DNA from 2 places in the Streptomyces halobius genome. Region 1 is predicted to be linked to the other one. Evidence: riboswitches for the same ligand, from Rfam matches in the RefSeq annotation. Region 1 holds a riboswitch; the other holds the start of a gene.

Region 1 (3,229 bases):
GCTCAAGCAGCGCAACGGCAACGTCGGCCTGCGAAGGGGATGAACGCACCCGCACTGGCCGCCCGGGAACCGTCCCGGGCGGCCACGGTCCAGGCGGCTTCTCCTGCGGCCCTCGTGCGGAAGACCGACCCAACTGACCGACCGTATCCGGACCTTCGCCCAGCTTTGACACACCCCAGGCGGCCGAGCTGGAACGCCGGGATCTCATCCACCGGCTCCAGCGCGCGGGCGAACGCGGTGCCCGTCGTCTTCGTCGGCGGCCGGCGCAGCCGCTCCAGCTCCGAGTACCGCCTGACCTCCGTCGTTGTCAGCGTGGCCACCAGGTCCCCGGGCAGTGCCGGGTCCGCCCGGCGGGCGGCCTTCGCGACCGTGGCGTGCAGCCGCTTCTCCGCGACAACCCCTGGCCTCGGCCACCTGCCGGGCCAGCAAGCTCACCCCCGGGCAGCAGCACCCGGTGACGGCGCAGCCGGCCCACCGCCAGGTTGAACAAGGCCACCGGCCCCTCGGCATGCGTTCACGCCCTCCATGCAGGAACGTACGGAACTGCCGGCCCCACTCGGCGTCCTCGTACGGGTGGTAGCCGTACGCGTCGCGGTCGCCTCGCGCAGACGGTCGATGGTGGCTGTCAGGTCGTCCTGTGCGCCTCGGAATGCGCGCGAGGCGCATGTGGTCGAGAACCACCTCGATCGCACGTCGGAGGCGAGGAAGCAGGCCGCGGCGGGCGATCGGGGCGAGCCGGCCGTCTGCCAGCCACCCTGAGAGTCTGTGGATCTGAGCGGCGGATGCCGCTGACGTCGGCGGTCCCCGGGGCTCGGTTTCCACCGGTCGAGGTACGGGAGGTCGCCGACCGCGTGGTCGCGCTCGCGACGGGTACGACTGCGGATCATCGGGGCGCTGCTGTGACACTTGCCGCGCTCCGGGCGCCGGGCGCGCGTGGTGGGCTCGGCCCCGGCCACCGGTGTATGCGCCATGGGCGCGGTTGCAGCGGGCGGGAGCACTCGGGGGGCGCAGAGGATCGGCCGGGGGCGGCCGCCCGCCTGGACACCATCGTCGCCGAGGTGGTGCTGCGGATGCCGGGTTCCGGCTTGTCCCGCTCTGGTCGGAAACTGCAAGGGCAGGTGAGCACGGACACTCCCCATGGACCGGCTGGGCTGGCTATGTTGTTCGTGCCGCGGTTACGGGAAACCGGTGTGAATCCGGTGCGGTCCCGCCACTGTGACCAGGGAGCTCCCCTGCATCCGTGTCACTGCGCCCAGGGCGTGGGAAGGCGTGGGGGAGCGGTGAGCTGGAAGCCAGGAGACCGGCCGTGGTGCAAGCCCGTTGGTTCCACGAGGATGGAGACAGGGTCCACCATGTTCGGTCCTGCCCGGGCGCGCCTCGCGCTGCCCAGTTCACTTGCACATTCCCCCGCACCTCAGACCGGTCGGCAGATCGACCGGCGCGCGTTCCTGCACGGGCTGGCGGTCGCCTCGTCCGGTCTCGTCCTCGGCGGTGGTCTGACCGCGTGCACCTCCGGACAGTCCTCGCCCACCGGTGCGGGGGAGCCCCGGCGCGGGGGCCGACTGCGCGCGGTGGTCTCGGGTGCCAGCTCCAGCGATGACACGCTGCACCCCTTTGTCGCCGGGTCGTGGGGCGCTGGCATCGTGATGAAGAACCTCTTCGACAAGCTGTGCGCGTACAAGGACGATCTCACCGTCACCAACCGGCTCGCGGAGTCGATCGAACCGAACTCCGACGGCTCGCTGTGGACCGTCAGGCTCCGGGACGGCGTCGAGTGGCACGACGGCAAGCCGCTGTCGGCCGACGACCTGATGTACTCCGTCAGGTATCTGCTCGACCCGAAGTCCTCCTTCACGGGTGCCAAGGACCTCGCGATGGTGGACGTCGACGGGCTGCGCAAGGTGGACCGGCGCACCGTGGCCGTTCCGATGCGCCGGCCCATCGCCGACCTGCCCTCGTTGCTCGCGGGCTGGTACGTCTACGTCATCCAGGACGGCACGACTGCGTTCGACAACGACCATCCGCCGGTCGGCACCGGCCCGTTCCGGTTCGACCGGTGGAGCCCGGGGGACCGGGTACGGCTGACCCGGAACGACTCCTACTGGGAGAGCGGCCGCCCCTACCTCGACGAGCTGGAGATCATCTTCATCACCAAGGCCGACACCCGGCTCAACGCGCTGCTCGGCGGCGACGCCGATGTCGCGCACGAGCTGGCCTGGGCGCAGGCCGCGGCTCAGGAGCGGACGGGCCGGGTCCAGGTCGTGACGTCGCCGGTCGGCCGTATGCAGAGCTTCAACATGATGGTCGACCAGAAGCCGTTTACCGACCCGCATGTGCGTGAGGCCCTGAAGCTGGCGGTGGACCGCCAGGAGATCGTGGACACGGCGTACTCCGGCTACGCCGACGTGGGCAACGACCTGTACGGGTTGGGCGCTCCGCTCTACAACGACGATCTGCCGCAGCGCCGCTACGACCCGGACAAGGCGAAGTCGCTGCTGCGTAAGGCCGGCAAGGAAAGGCTGACCGTCACCCTGCACACCTCTGATGTCACCCCCGGCATGCTGGAGGCCGCGACCCTCTACGCCGAGCAGGCCAAGCGCGCGGGAATCACCATCAAGCTGGAGAAGTCACCGGCCGACTCGTACTGGTCGGAGGTGTGGGCCAAGAAGCCCTTCGCGCAGAGCGGCTGGGGCAACTACGCGCTCGACTGGTTCTACGGGCAGACGTTGCTGTCCACCTCGGACAGCAACGAGACCGGCTGGCGCCGCCGGGACTGGGACAAGCGGTTCTTCGCCGCGCGCGCCACCATGGATCCCGGCCTGCGGGCGCAGCGCTACGCCGATCTGCAGCAGGAGCTGTGGCAGGACGGCGGGTACATCATCCACTCGTTCGTGAAGTGGATCGACGGTGCACACCACAAGGTCGGCGGCGTCCGCGGCGCCCCGCCGGCTTCCGACGGCTGGGGCAGCTACCGCGATGTCTGGCTCGGCGCGTGACCGGCCATGCGCACCCGTTGCTCACCGCGTGCACCCGTCGGCTGCTGGCCGCGGCGGGGGTGACGGGCGCCGCCACGGTGCTGGTGTTCGCCGGGACGGAACTGCTCCCCGGCGACGCGGCCGAGGTGATCCTGGCCCGGTCGGCTGGTGGGGCGGGCGGTACGCCGGAGCAGATCGCCGCGCTGCGCGCGGAGCTCGGCCTGGACCGGCCCTGGGCCCAGCGGTACGTCGAC
Region 2 (3,229 bases), 7.1 Mb from region 1:
GAGGCCGAGGGTGTGCAGCAGGCCGGTGCCGGACAGCACCGGGCTGGGGCGCAGCAGCTTGAGCGCGGCATGATCACCGTCGCTCCCGGTGAGCAGCTCCCGCCAGGAGGCGCCGACCTGTTCGACGTCGGCCGGCCGCGCGTCCGCCGGGAATCCGACAACCAGCGGGGAGTACGCGACGGGGCCGGTGTTGCGCAGGGGCGCCGGGGAGGCGTCGGCGGGGATCCCGCGGCGGGCCTCCTCGTAGTCGGCGGTGGATTCGGGGATCCACAGGTCGGGTCGCGGTCCGGGTCGGTGCGGCGGGTCGACGCATGCCGCATTCCACGATCGGCACCGCGGCACGGGTGAAGAGGCTGCCGCCGGCCGGTTCGTCGCCGCTGAAGATACGGCGGGTGGGCTGCGCGGCCATCAGCAGCGACATGGGTTCACGGCGGGACTGGAAGGTTTCGTCGGCATTGCCGGAGTAACAGCACTCCAGGACGAACACGATCCGGTCGGCCCGCCGCGTTGTCGAGGCAGGACGGCATTATGTCCTGCCAGGAGACGGTCTTGTGGCGGGCCGGGTGGCCGAGACGCCGACCATCAGCTGCAGATCGCCGTCGTCCGAGCCGACCCACCCGTGCCCCGAGAAGTGCACCAGCAGCAGTCCGCGCGCCTCTTGGGCGACGGCGTCCAGCCGCTGCTCCAGCTCCCACGGCTCCTGGGGCCGGCAGATGACGACCTCGTCATCTGTCAACAGATCGGTGCCGGGAGCGATCAGCACCCGCTTGAGTTCCTCGGCACCGCCCTTCGACGGACGCGTTTCGCGCGCGGCGACATGTGCCGCGTCCGCCGGCCCCGGCCGGACCGTCCAGTCGTGCGGCTGATGCCGCAGCCAAGGCTCGCGCTCCAGCCACGCCTTGAGATCCTCGATGTCCTGGTGCGGATTGTCCGTACCCGTGATCCGGATGCGGATCTCCTGACGGTCAGCGCTCTGCGGCATCCCTCGGGCCCCTTCCGGCGCGGCCCCCTCGCCGTGCCGTGCACCGACAGTGACGTGGAATCAGGTGCGTGGGCACCCTTCCGTGACACGACCGCCACCCTGTGGCATCTGCCACACCTTCCGTCACAGGGCTGCGTCGCAGGTCAGGGGCGAGTTGACGGGCCTTCGCGGACCGTGGTGGACTGCCCGGGCCATTCGGCGACAGTTGAGGAAGTCCGGTGAGAATCCGGCGCGGTCCCGCCACTGTCACCGGGGAGCGTTCCTCCAGCGAAGGCCACGGTCCGCCACGCGTCCGCCCGCGGGGCCGGGTGCGTACGGACTGGAAGGCCGGGGGAAACGCCGATCCGGGGAGCCAGGAGACTCTGGTCGCCGACACGTCGAGCCAGGGCGCGGACCCTGAGTGAGGACATATCGCCCATGCCCGGCCGCAGTTCGAGATCTGCTCTGGCTTCTGTCCCCCTTGCTCTGACCTGCGTGCCCCCTGCCGTCGCCGCGGCCCTCCGAGGCCGGACGGCGGTCTGAGCCGGTGCGCGGCGAACACGCGGCCTACGCGTGCGGCGCGACCCTCGGCTTTCTCGGCGACCTGCTCGCGGCGGACCCCCGGCGCGGCCATCCGGTGGCCGCGTTCGGCCGCGCCGCCGGCGCCGTCGAGCACCGGCTGTGGCGCGATCACCGCGGATACGGTGCGGCACACACGGCGCTCTGCGCGGGCGGCGCTGCGGCCGCTGCCGCGCTGCTGCACCGCGCGGTGCGGCACCGCCCCGGCGCCCGGGTCGCGCTGACCGCGGCCACGGTCTGGGCGGTGCTGGGCGGCACCTCGCTCGGCCGGGAGGCGCGCGCCGTCGGCGGTGCGCTGGCGGCGGGTGACCTGGACGTGGCGCGGGAACGGCTGCCGCATCTGTGCGGGCGGGATCCACAGGCGCTGGACGGGCCGCAGATGGCCCGCGCGGTGGTGGAGTCGGTCGCCGAGAACACCTCGGACGCGGTGGTGGGCGCCCTGGTGTGGGGCGCGTTGGGCGGTGTGCCCGGAATGGTGGCGTTCCGCGCGGTGAACACCCTGGACGCGATGGTGGGCCACAGGTCGCGGCGCTACCGCCGGTTCGGCTGGGCCTCGGCGCGGCTCGACGATGTGGTCGGCTGGCCCGGCTCCCGGCTGACCGCCGCCCTGACGGTGCTCGCGGGTCCCGACCGGCGCGGCGCGCTGCGGGCCTGGCGGGCCGACGGAAGCGCGCACCCCAGCCCCAACGCGGGCCCGGTGGAAGCGTCGTTCGCGGGGGCGCTGGGCGTACGGCTGGGCGGCACGCTGGCGTACGGCGGGCGGGTGGAACACCGTCCGGTACTCAACGGCGGGGCGCGCCCGCCGGGCGTATCCGATATCGACCGGGCGGTCCGGCTCTCGCGGCGGGTGGGCGCGCTGGCGCTGGCGACGACGGTCGCGGGCCGGCTGGCGGTCGGCGCGGCGCGACGGACCGCCGTCGCCGCGCGGAGCACCGGTGCGGGCTCCCGGCAGACGAGGAGGACCCGGTGAACGGGCGGTGGAAGAGGTCCGGCGGGGCCGTCGGCGGTGGCCTGCTGGTCGCCGGTACGACGTCCGACGCGGGCAAGAGCGTGGTCACGGCGGGCATCTGCCGCTGGCTGGTCCGGCAGGGCGTACGGGTGGCGCCGTTCAAGGCGCAGAACATGTCGCTGAACTCGTTCGTGACGCACGAGGGTGCGGAGATCGGGCGGGCCCAGGCGATGCAGGCCGCCGCGGCGCGGGTGGAGCCGACCGCGCTGATGAATCCGGTGCTGCTCAAGCCGGGCAGCGACCGCAGCAGCCAGGTGGTGCTGCTGGGCAAGCCGGTGGGGGAGTTGAGTGCGCGCGGCTACCATGCGGGCCGGCAGGAGCAGTTGCTCGGCACCGTCGCGGAGTGCCTGGAGGAGCTTCGGGGCACGTATGACGCGGTGATCTGCGAAGGGGCCGGGAGTCCGGCGGAGATCAACCTCCGGCGCACCGACATCGTCAACATGGGTATCGCGCGGGCGGCGCGACTGCCGGTCGTCGTGGTCGGCGACATCGACCGCGGCGGGGTCTTCGCGTCCTTCTTCGGGACGACGGCGCTGCTCGGTCCCGAGGACCAGGCCCTCGTCGCCGGGTATCTGGTGAACAAGTTCCGCGGCGATGTGACGCTGCTGGAGCCGGGCCTCGACATGCTGCGCGGGCTGACGGGACGCAGGACGTACGGCGTCCTGCCCTTCCAGCACGGC

What was found. A riboswitch is a leader RNA that binds a small molecule or an ion and turns the genes downstream of it on or off. The one in region 1 is predicted to bind cobalamin.
Region 2: another riboswitch for cobalamin. It lies ahead of K9S39_RS33510 (cobalamin biosynthesis protein); the one in region 1 lies ahead of K9S39_RS01240 (ABC transporter substrate-binding protein).

What each region holds. Positions count from the first base shown of each region.
Region 1 is NZ_CP086322.1:294,683-297,911, reverse strand. Features, by position in the region: gene K9S39_RS41890 (S10 family serine carboxypeptidase-like protein) at 1-43, shown strand, start outside; partial or broken gene K9S39_RS42645 (DUF4158 domain-containing protein) at 177-594, opposite strand; cobalamin riboswitch at 1,156-1,323, shown strand; gene K9S39_RS01240 (ABC transporter substrate-binding protein) at 1,353-2,996, shown strand; gene K9S39_RS01235 (ABC transporter permease) at 2,993-3,229, shown strand, end outside.
Region 2 is NZ_CP086322.1:7,397,700-7,400,928, reverse strand. Features, by position in the region: gene K9S39_RS33520 (substrate-binding domain-containing protein) at 1-342, opposite strand, end outside; gene K9S39_RS33515 (hypothetical protein) at 527-982, opposite strand; cobalamin riboswitch at 1,191-1,344, shown strand; gene K9S39_RS33510 (cobalamin biosynthesis protein) at 1,509-2,510, shown strand; gene K9S39_RS33505 (cobyric acid synthase) at 2,507-3,229, shown strand, end outside.